Regions from separate parts of the Nonomuraea sp. NPDC048881 genome, predicted to be linked through region 1. Evidence: riboswitches for the same ligand, from Rfam matches in the RefSeq annotation. Region 1 holds a riboswitch; each other region holds the start of a gene.
What was found. A riboswitch is a leader RNA that binds a small molecule or an ion and turns the genes downstream of it on or off. The one in region 1 is predicted to bind thiamine pyrophosphate.
Positions count from the first base shown of each region.

Region 2: linked by a shared signal. The riboswitch ahead of AB0C33_RS22350 (cytosine permease) and the one ahead of thiC (phosphomethylpyrimidine synthase ThiC) in region 1 are both predicted to bind thiamine pyrophosphate.
Region 3: linked by a shared signal. The riboswitch ahead of AB0C33_RS31005 (FAD-dependent oxidoreductase) and the one ahead of thiC (phosphomethylpyrimidine synthase ThiC) in region 1 are both predicted to bind thiamine pyrophosphate.

Region 1 is NZ_JBEZGC010000001.1:717,532-722,104, reverse strand. It holds gene AB0C33_RS03405 (DUF3427 domain-containing protein) at 1-228, shown strand, start outside; gene AB0C33_RS03400 (SDR family oxidoreductase) at 308-1,159, shown strand; gene thiC (phosphomethylpyrimidine synthase ThiC) at 1,169-2,647, opposite strand; TPP riboswitch at 2,640-2,752, opposite strand; gene AB0C33_RS03390 (class I SAM-dependent methyltransferase) at 2,788-3,408, shown strand; gene AB0C33_RS03385 (glycoside hydrolase family 95 protein) at 3,368-4,573, opposite strand, start outside.
Region 2 is NZ_JBEZGC010000006.1:88,690-93,262, forward strand. It holds gene AB0C33_RS22340 (ATP-binding protein) at 1-786, opposite strand, end outside; gene AB0C33_RS22345 (methylated-DNA--[protein]-cysteine S-methyltransferase) at 882-1,454, shown strand; gene AB0C33_RS22350 (cytosine permease) at 1,440-2,777, opposite strand; TPP riboswitch at 2,768-2,881, opposite strand; gene AB0C33_RS22355 (rhodanese-like domain-containing protein) at 2,933-3,256, opposite strand; gene AB0C33_RS22360 (DNA-formamidopyrimidine glycosylase family protein) at 3,283-4,161, opposite strand; gene AB0C33_RS22365 (TenA family protein) at 4,219-4,573, opposite strand, start outside.
Region 3 is NZ_JBEZGC010000009.1:300,722-305,294, forward strand. It holds gene thiE (thiamine phosphate synthase) at 1-652, opposite strand, end outside; gene AB0C33_RS30995 (Rv2175c family DNA-binding protein) at 630-1,004, opposite strand; gene AB0C33_RS31000 (FAD-dependent oxidoreductase) at 1,035-2,204, opposite strand; TPP riboswitch at 2,257-2,373, shown strand; gene AB0C33_RS31005 (FAD-dependent oxidoreductase) at 2,363-3,904, shown strand; gene thiS (sulfur carrier protein ThiS) at 3,901-4,101, shown strand; gene AB0C33_RS31015 (thiazole synthase) at 4,094-4,573, shown strand, end outside.

The sequences.
Region 1 (4,573 bases):
GCGTCGGCCACCGGCCTGCGCTACCAGAGGCACGAGCACACCGGCAGCCACGTCCTGCTGTTCACCAGGGAACGCACGGAGAACGACCTTCGCCACCCCGAGCCGTATGTCTTCCACGGCACCGCCCGCTACGTCGAGCACAAGGGCGAACGCCCGATGGCCGTCACCTGGAGGCTGGACGAGGAGATGCCCGCGGACCTGTTCCGGCGCGCGGCCATCGCCGGCTGACCGCCGCGGCTCTGCGGAAAGGGCGGATCTGGGCGAAGCATGACGTTACCGATACCCCGTCAGGGGAAGATCGCCGGACATGCCGGAGACACCACCACCCCAGACCCAGCAGTACCCGGGCCGTACGGACGAGATGTCCCCCGAGCCGCGCGACGAGATGCGCGGCTACGAGGGCAGGGACCTGCTGGCGGGCAAGAAGGCGCTGATCACCGGTGGCGACTCGGGCATCGGCCGGGCGGTGGCGGTGGCGTTCGCCAAGGAGGGCGCGGACGTCGCCATCGCCTACCTCGACGAGCACGACGACGCCAACCACACCCGCGGCCTGGTCGAGCAGGAGGGACGGCGGTGCGTGCTGCTGCCCGGCGACCTGGGCGACCGCGACCACTGCGCGACGGTCGTGGAGCAGGCGGTCTCCGAGCTGGGCGGCCTGGACGTCCTGGTCAACAACGTGGCCTACCAGGCGCCGGTCGACTCCCTGGAGGAGCTGACGGACGAGCAGTGGGAGCACACGTTCGCGGTCAACATCCACAGCTACTACCGCGTCACCAAGGCCGCGCTGCCGCACCTGCGGGAGGGCAGCGCGATCGTGAACACCTCCTCGATCAACGGCCTGCGCGGCAACAAGACCCTCATCGACTACGCCGCGACGAAGGGCGCGATCAACGCCTTCACCTACTCGATGGCCCAGAACCTGGTCGAGCGCGGCATCAGGATCAACGCCGTCGCCCCCGGCCCGGTCTGGACGCCGCTGATCCCGGCCACGATGCCGGAGGAGAAGGTGGCGAAGTTCGGCGCGCAGGTGCCGATGAAACGGGCCGCCGACCCCGACGAGATCGCCCCTTCGTACGTGTTCTTCGCCGCCGACCGGCTGTCCTCGTACTACACGGGCGAGGTGCTGGCCCCGATCGGCGGCGAGACGCTCCCGGGCTGACCGCGCGGGTCAGAGGTAGATCGAGCCGCCCTTCCCGAGGAACTCGGCCGCCTTGTCGGCCATGCCCGCCCGCACCTCGTGGCTGAGCTTCATCGAGCAGAACTTCGGGCCGCACATCGAGCAGAAGTGCGCGGTCTTGGCGGGCGCGGCCGGCAGGGTCTCGTCGTGGAAGGCGCGGGCGGTGTCCGGGTCGAGCGACAGGTCGAACTGGTCCTCCCAGCGGAACTCGAACCGGGCGTCCGACAGGGCGTCGTCCCACGCCTGGGCCTGCGGGTGCCCCTTGGCCAGGTCAGCCGCGTGCGCCGCGATCTTGTAGGTGATCACGCCGGTCTTGACGTCGTCGCGGTTGGGCAGGCCGAGGTGCTCCTTGGGGGTGACGTAGCAGAGCATGGCGGTGCCGTACCAGGCGATCATGGCGGCGCCGATGCCCGAGGTGATGTGGTCGTAGCCGGGGGCGATGTCGGTGACGAGCGGGCCGAGGGTGTAGAAGGGCACGTCGTCGCAGAGCTCGCGCTGCAGGTCGACGTTCTCCTTGATCTTGTGCATGGGCACGTGGCCGGGGCCCTCGATCATCACCTGCACGTCGTGCGCGTGCGCGATCTTGGTCAGCTCGCCCAGGGTGCGCAGCTCGGCGAACTGGGCCTCGTCGTTGGCGTCCGCGATCGAGCCGGGGCGCAGCCCGTCGCCCAGCGAGAACGTCACGTCGTAGCGGGCCAGCAGGGCGCACATCTCGTCGAAGTGCTCGTACAGGAAGCTCTCGCGGTGGTGGGCCAGGCACCAGGCGGCCATGATCGAGCCCCCGCGCGAGACGATCCCGGTCTTGCGGCGGGCGGTCAGCGGGACGTGCGCCAGCCGCACGCCCGCGTGCACCGTCACGTAGTCGACGCCCTGCTCGCACTGCTCGATCAGGGTGTCGCGGTAGACCTCCCACGACAGCGCCTCGGGCCGCCCGCCCACCTTCTCCAGCGCCTGGTAGATGGGCACGGTCCCGACCGGGACGGGCGAGCTGCGGATGATCTGCTCGCGGGTCTCGTGGATGTTCGGCCCGGTGGACAGGTCCATGACGGTGTCGGCGCCCCACCGGGTGGCCCAGGTCATCTTCTCGACCTCCTCCTCGATCGAGGAGGTGACGGCGGAGTTGCCGATGTTGGCGTTGATCTTGACCAGGAAGTTCCGGCCGATCGCCATCGGCTCGGACTCCGGATGGTTGACGTTGGCGGGGATGACCGCCCGCCCGGCCGCGACCTCCTGCCGGACGAACTCGGGCGTCATCCCCTCCCGGACGGCCACGAACTCCATCTCCTTGGTCACCACGCCGCGCCGCGCCGCGCCGAGCTGGGTGACCGGCGAGCCCCACGCCGAGCGGTCGGCACGCGACGGCCCCGAGGTGTCGTAGAGCCGCACCGACGTGCCGTTCGACAGCCTGACCTCGCGCATCGGCACCTGAAGGTCACCGATGTAGATCTTGGAAAAGCGCGCGTCGCTCATCGCGCAAACTCCCTTCGCCGGCATTATCCGGAGCAGGTTCTGGCGGTCGGCGGCTGACAGCCGTCCTCTCAGCCCGGTCCGCACCGGGCTCCCGCGTTGGTCATCGCGATCATAACCCCGCGCGTGGCAGGATCAAGGGGATGTCTGATCCCATTGCGCACACGACCGCCACCTACGACCGCATCGCGCGCCAGTTCGACGAGCAGTTCACCGAACCGCCACCCTCGTTCGCGGCCTTCCGCGACCGGTTCGCCTCGGCCCTGCCCGCCGGAGCCACGGTCGCCGACCTGGGATGCGGCCCGGGGCGCGAGTCGGCCTGGTTCGCCGGACGCGGCCTGACCACCGTGGGCGTGGACCTGTCGATCGAGATGGCCAGGCTCGCCGCCGGGCACGGCGTGCCCACCGTCCTGGGCGATCTGCGACGCCCGCCGCTGTCGCCGGCCTCCCTGGACGGCCTCTGGTCGGCCGCGGCCCTCGTGCACGTGCCGTCCGAGCAGACCGAGGCGACGTTGCGCGCCTGGCACGCGGCGCTGCGCCCCGGCGGGGTGCTCGCGCTGACCACCGCCCTGGGCGACGGCGAGGGCTGGGAGCCGGTGCCGTACCGGACGGAGTACGAGCGCTGGTTCGTCCACCGCGACGCGGGCGACCTGCTCGCGGTGCTGGACGCGGCCGGGTTCGCGGTCGCCTGGCACGAGACGAACGTCACCCACCGCACGTGGTTCAGCGTGCTGGCGACAGCGCGCAGCTCTCCCCAGCCCTAGTCTCCAGGTCGAGCGCGAAGCCGGGGCCGCGCAGCCGGGCGGTCCCGCCGCGCGCCGACGACAGCCTGACCTCGACCGGCACGCCGTCCGCCCAGGTCACCCCGACGGTGAAGCCGCCGCGGGCGCGCAGCCCGTCGAACGAGCCCGCGCGCCAGGCGGCCGGCAGCGCGGGCAGCAGCTCGATGACGCCGGCGTGGCTCTGGAGCAGCATCTCGGCCACCCCGGCGGTCGCGCCGAGGTTCCCGTCGATCTGGAACGGCGGATGTGTGTCCCACAGGTTGGGCAGCGTGCTGGCGCGCAGTTGCCCGCTCAGCATGGCCAGGGCGCGGTCGCCGTCCTTGAGCCGGGCCCAGAAGTTGACCTTCCAGGCCATGCTCCAGCCCGTGCCGCCGTCGCCGCGCGCTTCGAGCGTGGTGCGCGCCGCGGCCAGGTGCTCGGGAGCGGTGAGCTGCGTCCCGGGGTGCAGGGCGTAGAGCTGGGAGACGTGCCGGTGCCGGTCGGACGGGTCGTCGAGGTCGGCCTTCCACTCCTGGAGCTGCCCCCAGGAACCGACCCGCAGCCCGGGATCGAGCCGGTCGGCCGCCTCGCGCAGCCGTCCGGCGAACTCGGCGTCCACGCCGAGCGTGCGCGCGGCCGCGACCGTGCAGGCGAACAGGTCCCGGACGATCTGCTGCGGCATGGCCGCGCCCGCGGTGAAGTCGCCGTGCTCGGGCGAGTACGCGGGCGAGACGACGAGGCTGCCGTCGCGCGCGTCGGGACACAGGTTGGCCAGCCAGAACTCGGCGGCCTCGCGCATCGCCGGATAGGCGTGCCCGCGCAGGTGGCGCTCGTCGCCGTCGAACAGGTAACGCTCGTAGAGCTGGCGCACCAGCCAGCCGGCGGCGTCCGGCATCCAGAACGACGTGGGCCAGTCGTGCACCCCCGTGAACCCGAACGGGTTGGTGTTGGAGTGCACCGCCCACCCCGCCGAGCCGAACATCGACCGCGCGGTCTCGCGTCCGGGCGCGCGCAGCCCCGCCACGAACTCCTGGTACGGCACCGCCGTCTCGGCCAGGTTCGCCGGCTCGGCCGGCCAGTAGTTCATCTGCAGGTTGATGTTGGTGTGGTAGTCGGACTCCCACGGCGGCGAGTTGGACGCGTTCCACACCCCCTGGAGGTTGGCCGG
Region 2 (4,573 bases), on a different contig from region 1:
GCCGGGGGCGGGCCCGGCGAACAGCGCGTAAAGGGCCCCGTAGGGGCGGCCGCCGACCGCGGCCAGGCCGAGCGCGATCGTGTGCAGCCCGTTGAGCCTGGCCCAGACCAGGTCGCCGAGCCCCTGGGACTCCAGCATGACGGTCTTGCCCGTCCGTAAGAGCTTGTCCACCAGGCTCGTCCGCAGGCCGGTGGTGGTGCCCCTGAGCGTCTCCGGCAGCCGGTACGTGCTGACCAGCCGCAGCCGCTCCCCCTCGATCAGCACGAACCCGCCCGCGTCCGCGCCCGTCAGCTCGGTGAGGCTGGCCGAGATGCGGTCGAGCACGGCAGGCAGCTCCAGCTCGGAGTTGATGTCGCCGACCACGTCGGTGAGCCGGCGCACCAGCCTGGCCCGGCGTTCCATGCGCAGCCCGGCGACCTCGTCGGCCCGCGCGGGATGGTGGGCCAGGACGTAGCCGACCACGGAGTTGCCCATGCGCAGGGCGTTGATGTCCACCCGCAGGTCGAGCGGCCTGCCGTCCTTGTGGACGCGCTTGGTGCGCAGCGACACCTGGCCCCCGGTGCGGACGCGCTCCAGCACCGCGTTTTGCTCGGCGGCCAGCTCGTCGGGGACGATCGGCGCCCGGCGACCCAGCATCTCGGCCGCCGTCCAGCCGAACAGGTGCTCGGCCGCCGCGTTCCAGACCAGCACGCTCTGGTCGCGGTCGAGCGCCACCACGGCGTTGGGGGACCCGGCGAGCACGGCGCGAGCGATCTCCTCGTCACTGCCGACCCATGCGTATCCCACACCTCCATAGTGCACGTGGCGTGGTGGGTCTGACGGGCGATCCGTCCGATACGCTGCGCTCACGAAGATTCCGGTGGCTGAAACGGGTGAGAGGCATGTCGAGCAGCGACCTCGATGCCCTGCTGAGAGTGACCTCCAGCACCTACAAGGGCGAGGGGCCCCCGGACATCGCGTTCGGCACCTACGACGGCGCGGTGGGCAGGCTGGTGCTCGCGGTGACCGGCAAGGGCATCGCGGCCTGCAGTTTCGAGGCCGAGAACACCGTGTTCGAGCGGGTGGCCAAGGAGGTCGGCACGTTCATCGGGCCCGACGCCCGCCGCCTCGACCCGGTGCGCCGGGAGCTCGACGCGTACTTCTCCGGCCGGCTGCGCACCTTCGCCACGCCGGTCGACCTCGCGCTGGCCACGCCGTTCGCCCGTACCGTGCTGCAGAAGACCATGGCGGTGCCCTACGGCACGACCACGACGTACGAGGAGATCGGCGCGAGCATCGGACGGCCGCGCGCCCTTCGCGCGGTCGGCAACGCGGTCGGCGCCAACCCGGTGTGCGTGATCGTGCCCTGTCATCGGGTGGTCCGCGAGGACGGCGAGCTCGGCGACTACGCCGGAGGCGTGGCCGCCAAGCAGCACCTGCTCAACGTCGAACGCCGGGTCTCAGCGGGCCGCTGAGCGGCGCCGGCCGAGCACGCCGATGAGCAGCGTCACCAGGGCCGCGACCAGCGCGCCGCCGAGCGCGCCGTTCATCCACGGCTCCCGCGTGAAGCCGACGGCCTCGCGGGCGGAGGCCCAGAAGCCGTCCCAGCCGGCGACCGTGGGCGTCGAGGTGGTGAACCAGTAGGCGGCGAAGCCCAGCGCCCACGGCAGCAGCATCAGCCAGCGCGAGGGCGCGTCCTCGGCGGTGTTCCAGCGGGCCGCGCCGCCGAGCACGAAGTAGTCGACGGCCAGCACCGCGAACATCGGCACGAACACCGCGCCGATCACCCCGAGGAACGCGCCGTAGGAGGTGACGTCCACGACCAGGGCGATCGCGGTGGTGAGCACGCCGATCGCGGTGGAGACGACCCGCCGGTCCACCTTCGGCATCAGGTTCTGCAGCGAGACGGTGGTGGAGTAGACGTTGGCGAAGGACTGGTCGGTCTCGCGCAGCACCAGGATGCCGAAGAACAGCGCGCCCAGCGGCGCCGCGACGAACGGCTGGAACACGACCATGCCGTCGGCCTGGACCGCCTGGGCGCCCGCGATGGCCACCGCGTACACGCCGAGCGCCAGGCAGGCCACCTGGGCGACGGTGTAGCCGCCGACGACGCCGGTGAAGGCGGCCCGGCTGGAACGCGAGTGCCTGGCGAAGTCGGCGGCCATCGGCACCCACGACACCGACAGGGCGATGACGTAGTCGACGGCCGGGGCGAAGGCCGTCCACGACCCGCCCGTGTACGTCGGCGCCTCGCCCAGGAACGACACGGTGAACCAGATCAGCGACACGATCACGCCGGCGGTCACGTACCGGCGCAGCAGCCGGATCGACCCGAGCGGCCAGACGGCGAGCGCGGTGGTCAGCACCCCCGCCACCACCACCCACACCTGGTACGGGACGCCGCCGAAGATCGCGTTCGCGGCCTTGGCGATCACCCAGAGCTCGAAGGCCCCCCAGCCGAGCATCTGCACGATGTTCAGCACGGACGGGACGTACGACATCTTCGCCCCGAACAGCCCACGCAGCAGCACCATCGCCGGCCGCCCGGTCTGCGTGCCGGGGATGGCCGACAGGCCGACCATGGCCGTGCCGATGAGGCTGCCGACCACGGCGGCCGTGAGCGCGGCCACGAGGCTGAGCGGCGCGTTGCCCAGGGGATCGATCAGGACGAGCGCGCCGGAGAAGCCGAGGAGGCTGACACCGAGGTTGGCCCAGAGCGCGCCCTGGTCGAGGACGCCGAGGGTCTTGGGGGGCGCGCCGTCAAGGGTCAGCGGAACTTCGTCGACGACATGCGTCATCGCACACTCCCTACGCCGGCATTACCCGGACAGGTTCAGGCGGTCGGCAGCGGCTGTGTTGCTGCCCTCTCAGCCCGGCGCCCCGAGCTCCCGCGACTATGCAGTTGGCGCCCTCATCATGCCTCAATGGCGGCGGAACCGCCACAGTGGGGCATTCAGGCCACGAAAGGATCCTGCCCGGTCTCACTGACCATCGGACGGCGCGCGAACTCCCACGACTGCATGCCGCCGCCCACGTTGACGGCGTCGCGCCCGAGCTGGTTGAGCCACGCCGTGACCTGCATCGACCGGCCGCCGACCCGGCACACCACGTAGACGGTGCGGTCGGCGGGCACCTCCTCGACCCGGCCCTGGATCTGCGACATGGGGATGTGCACGGCCTCGGGGGCGTGGCCGGCCAGCCACTCGTCCTGCTCGCGGACGTCGAGCAGGTAGGCGTCGTCGGGAACGGCGGTGACGTCGATCTCTGGAACGGTCATGCCTCCATCATCCCGCGCCCGGGACCCTACTTGAGCAGGCGCGACATCCGCCGGTCGGCCAGCGGCCTGCCGCCCGTCTGGCAGGTCGGGCAGTACTGGAGCGCGGAGTCGGCGAAGGACACCTCGCGGATCGTGTCGCCGCACACGTCGCACGGCTGGCCGGCCCGGTTGTGCACGCGCAGCCCGGACTTCTTCTCCGCCTTGAGGTCTTTGGCGGCCAGCCCGTGCGCCCGTTCGACGGCGTCGCGCAACGTCGTCACGATGGCCTCGTGCAGGTCGGCGATCTGCGCGTCGGTCAGCGTCGCGGCGATCTTGAACGGCGACATCCTCGCCGCGTGCAGCACCTCGTCGGAGTAGGCGTTGCCGATGCCCGCGATCACCTTCTGGTCGCGCAGCAGCCCCTTGATCTGGGTGCGGTTGCCGCCCACGATGCGCTTGAGCGCCTCGACGGTGAAGGCGTCGTCGAGCGGGTCGGGGCCCAGGGCGGCGACGCCGGGCACGTCCTCCGGCTTGTCGGTGACGTAGACGGCCAGCCGTTTCTGCGTGCCGGCCTCGGTCAGCTCGAAGCCGGGGGCCAGGCCGTCGTCGTCCGGCGCCAGCCGTACGCGTACGGCCAGCGGTCCCTTGCCCGGCCGCACCGGCCGCGCGCCGGTCAGGTCGTCGCGCCAGCGCAGCCAGCCGGCGCGGGCCAGATGGATGATCAGGTGCAGGCCGTCGCAGTCGAGGTCGAGGAACTTGCCGTGCCTCGACACGTTCGTGACGGTGAGCCCGCCGAGCGCGGTGACCGGCGGGTCGAACGTCTTGAGCGCCTGGAAGCCGACGACGTCGACGCCGGCGATCGAACGGCCGACCGCCCGCTCGCGCAGGAAGTTGGTGAGCGACTCCACCTCGGGAAGTTCCGGCATGCCCCCAGGGTATGGCGCGCGCCGGACCGGCACGCGACTACGGCACGCCCCAGAAAGCTACGGCACGTCCCAGAAGGCGAGCTCGTGTGCCATGCCCTCGGCGAACAGCGCCTCCGCCCGTACGGGGTCGGGGTCGGCCTCGTCGATCATCTGCCCGATCCGTACGGTCAGCGCCGCGAACGCGGGGTCGGCATAGGTGTCCACCCAGGCCCGGTACCGCGGCTCGGCGGGCGGGTTCTCGGCGAGGATCTTCCCAAGACTCGAATAGCCCCACATACACGGATAAAGCGCGGCCAACCCCTCCCCGTACGACCCCGCCGCCTCCAGCAGAAACGCCGTGTACGCCACACACGCCGGCCCCTTCACCGCGTTGTCCAGATCGGCCCCGAACTCCGCCGACAACGACCGATGC
Region 3 (4,573 bases), on a different contig from region 1:
AGGGGGTCAGGCGTTTGGCGAACTCGGCCGCCGCCGCCCCCGGGTCCTCCGCGTCGGTGATCGCCCGTACGACGACCACGCGGCTCACGCCGTACGACATGACCTCGTCGAGGTTGGTGAGGTCGATGCCGCCGATCCCGAACCACGGCCGCGGCGCGGCCGCCCCCGGGGCCGGTCCCAGTGAGGCCGCGTGCCGCAGCAGCGCCGGGCCGGGCGCGTGGCGGCCCGGCTTGGTCGGCGTGGGCCAGATCGGGCCGCAGCAGAAGTAGTCGACGCCCTCCTCCACGGCCGCGGCGGACGCCTCGGCGACGGAGTGGGTGGACCGGCCGATGACGATGTCGTCGCCGAGCATCTCTCGCGCGACCGTCACGGGAAGGTCGTCCTGCCCCAGGTGGAGCACGTCGGGCCGGGCGGCGAAGGCGATGTCCGCCCGGTCGTTGACGGCCAGCAGCTTGCCGTGCCGGTCGCAGGCGTCGCGGAAGACTTCCAGGAGCGCGAGTTCTTCGCGTGCCTCCAGGCCCTTCTCCCGCAGCTGGATGATGTCCACGCCGCCGGCCAGCACCGAGTCGAGGAACTCTGCCAGGTCGCCGCGGTCGCGGCGGCCGTCGGTGCAGAGATAGAGGCGGGCCTCAGAAAGCGAGGGCCTGGGCACGCCGCTTGACCTCCGTGTGACGGCCGGCCTTGATCGCCTCGATGGGCGACCCCGGCAGGGACTCGTCTGGGGTGAAGAGCCAGCGCAGCGACTCGATGTCGTCGTAGCCGGCGTCCTGCAACACGGTCAGTGTGCCGGGCAGGCCCTTCATCACGTCCTTCCCGTCGAGGAACACCGCGGGAACCTGTGGCCCGCCGCCGCCACGGCGCACGCCGAGCAGCTTGTGGTCCTTGAGGAGTTGCTTGGCCCGCCCGATCGAGAGGTCGAGGCGTGAGGCCACTTCGGGGAGAGTGAGCCACTCGTCGACGAGCTGGTCGGTCTCCCGGTCGATCTGTGCAACAGAAAGCGTCACGAAACCACAACTACCACATGCCGTCCTTGCTCAAACAACACAATCCCGTAGGGGGACCTCTGGATCTACCAGGCGTTCTGTGTCGAGGCGATGCCCGCCTTCGATGATCCTACGGCCCTGCACGTAGTCCCGGGGCCGGTCGACGGCGAGCACGGCGGCGAGGGTGTCGCCGGACGTCAGCCAGACGGCCGACCACTTGCCCTCGGGCTCGCCCCGGTAGAGCAGGCGGTCGCCGGAGGGGTGGTGGCCGATGTACTGGACCATGTGGCCGAACTGCTCGGACCAGAAGTAGGGGGCCGGGTCGTAGACGGCCTCCTCCCCCAGCAGGGTCGCGGCGGCGACCTCGGGCGAGCCGAGCGCGGTGTCCCAGTGCTCGACGCGCAGCCGGACGCCGTAGCGGCGCGACCACCAGGCCGCGCAGTCGCCGGCGGCGACCACGTTCGGCATGGACGTGCGCAGGTGCTCGTCGGTGACGACGCCGTTGTGCAGGTCGATGTCGGAGCCGGCCAGCCACTCGACGGCCGGGCGCACGCCGATGCCCGTGACGACCACGTGCGCCTGGACGAACTCGCCGCCCACCAGCCGCACGCCGCCCTCGTCCACCTCGTCGACCATGGTGTTCAGGCGCAGGTCGATGCCGTCGTACCAGTGTCGCGTGCGGGCGCCGATCTCCGGGCCCACGGCGTTGGCCAGCGGGGCGGGGCCGGCCTCGATCACGGTCACCGAGCAGCCGGCCTTGCGGGCGGCGGTGGCGACCTCGGCGCCGATCCAGCCGGCGCCGATGATCGCCACATGGGCTCCGGCCACGAGCCCGGCGCGCAGCTCGTGGGCGTCGTCGAGGGTACGCAGGACGTGCTGGGGGCCGTCGCCGGGCACGGTGATCGGCTCGGTGCCGGTGGCGATCACGAGGCCGTCGTAGCCGAGCTCGCCCTCGGTCGTCTCCACGACGCCCTCGCGCAGGGCCTTGGCGGTGACCCCTGGCCAGAAGTCGACCTCCAGCGCGTCGAGGTCGGCCTCCAGGAAGCTGGAGTCGGCCGCGCCGGACAGCACGGCCTTGGACAACGGCGGACGGTCGTAGGGCCGATGGCGCTCCTGGCCGATCAGCGTGATCCGTCCGGTGAAGCCGCGCCCGCGCAGCGCCTCCGCGCTGCGCAGCCCGGCCAGGCCCGCTCCCACCACTACGACATGGTTCACGTTCATGACCATAACGGGGGCGGTGCCGGCACGTCGCGCCGAGGCCGTAGGCTGGAGGCGCAAGACGCGCGGGAGTCCGGCCGTCACCGGGCTGAGAGGAAGGCTTGAGCGGGCCTTCGACCGCAAGACACCTGATCCGGATCATGCCGGCGAAGGGAGCGCGGATGAATGTGATCGTGGGCGGCGGGGTCGTCGGGTTGTCGATCGCCTGGCGGCTGGCCCGCGAGGGGCTGCCCGTCACGGTGGTCGATCCGGCCCCGGGGCGCGGGGCGTCCTACGCGGCGGCCGGGATGCTGGCGCCCGTCAGCGAGGTCGCCTACACCGAGGAGCCGCTGCTGCGGCTGGGGGCCGCCTCGCTGAGCCGATGGCCGTCCTTCGCCGCCGAACTGGCCGCCGACGCGGGCCTCGGCCCGGATCTCGGGGCGCGCTCTGGGGCAGGTCTCGGCACGGGGCTGAGCGGCGGTCCCGGTCGCGGGGCCGGGGCGAGGGCCGGGGAGGCGTTCGGGGGCGCGTTCGGGGTGATCGGGCCGGAGGGGGCCGCCGGCCGTGCGCTCGACCTGCGCGCCGACGGCACGCTCGACGTCGCCTTCGGGGCCGACGACCTCGCGGCGCTCGACGACCTGGCGGCGTTCATGGACAAGCTGGGGCTGCGGGTCGAGCGGCTGACCGGGCGCGAGTGCCGGCGTCTGGAGCCCATGCTGGCCCCTTCGGTGCGCGGCGGGCTGCTGGCCCCCGGTGACGCCTGGGTCGATCCGCGCCGGGTCACGGCGGCGCTGCTGGCCGCGCTCGACCGGCTGGGCGTGCCCGTCGTGCGGGCGCGGGTGACCGGCCTGCTGCGCGACGGCGACGCCGCTCCGGCCGCCGCGACCGGCGCTGGGACCAGCTCTGGAACCGGCTCTGGAACCGGTGCTGGAACCGGTGCTGGGACAGGCCGTGCGGCAGGATCTGTGGCGGGAGCTGTGACCGGTGCTGTGAGGGGGGTGCGGCTTGAGGCCGTGCCCGGTCAGCCTGAGCCGGCGGTGCCGGAGATCGCGGCCGAGCGGGTGGTGCTGGCCGCCGGGGCGTGGAGCGGGGAGCTGGCCGACGTGCCCGTCCGGCCGGTCAAGGGGCAGATCATGCGGTTGCGCTCGCCGCAGCCGCTGCTCGGCCGGTGCGTACGCGGGATGGTGCACGGCGCGCCCGTCTACCTCGTCCCCAGGGGCGACGGCGAGCTGGTGCTCGGGGCGACCCAGGAGGAGCTGGGGTTCGACACCCGGGTGACCGCGGGCGGGCTCTACGAGCTGCTGCGCGACGCCAGGGAGCTGGTGCCGGGCGTCACCGAGTTGGAGGTCGCCGACGTGGTCGCCGGGCTGCGTCCGGGCACCCCCGACAACCTGCCGATCATCGGGGCGGGCGAGGTCCCCGGGCTGGTGCTGGCGACCGGCCACCACCGGGGCGGGGTGCTGCTGGCCCCCCTGACGGCGGTCCTGGTCACGTCGGCGGTGCTGACACCGTCCACGACGACGGCGTCCCCGGCGGCGGCCCCGACGACGGCCCAGACGGCCACACAGACGGCGGGCCAGACGGCGGGCCGGACAGGCATGCAGACGGCGGCCCAGGCAGCGGCTCGGGTGGCGGAGGTTTCGACGGGCGCGGGGATTCTGACGGGTGAGGAGGGCGAGCTGGCCGCGCTGTGCTCGCCCGCGAGATTTCGGGATATTTCATGATTGTGACGATCAACGGCGCCGCGCACGAGGTGGCCGACGGCACCACCGTGGCCCAGGCCGTACGGACGCTGACCACCGCCACCACCGGCGTGGCCGTGGCCGTGAACGACGAGGTGGTGACGCGGAGCTCGTGGGAGACGACGGCGCTCGGCGACCGCGACCGCGTCGAGGTGCTGACGGCGGTGCAGGGTGGATGAGCTGATCATCGCCGGGGAGAAGTTCGCCTCCCGGCTCATCATGGGCACCGGCGGCGCGCCCTCTCTGGAGGTGCTCGACCAGGCCCTGGTCGCCTCGGGCACCGAGCTGACCACGGTGGCCATGCGGCGGCTCGACCCCGGCGCCCGCGGCTCGGTCCTCGACGTGCTGCGCCGCCGCGACATCAAGGTGCTGCCGAACACCGCGGGCTGCTTCACCGCGGGCGAGGCCGTGCTGACGGCCCGGCTGGCCCGCGAGGCCCTGGGGACGAACTGGGTCAAGCTTGAGGTCATCGCCGACGAGCGCACGCTGCTGCCCGACCCGATCGAGACGTTCGACGCGGCCGAGCGGCTGGTGGCCGACGGGTTCGTGGTGCTGCCGTACATCGGCGACGACCCGGCGCTGGCGCGGCGGCTGGAGCAGGCCGGCTGCGCGGCGGTGATGCCCTTGGGCGCGCCGATCGGCTCGGGGCTC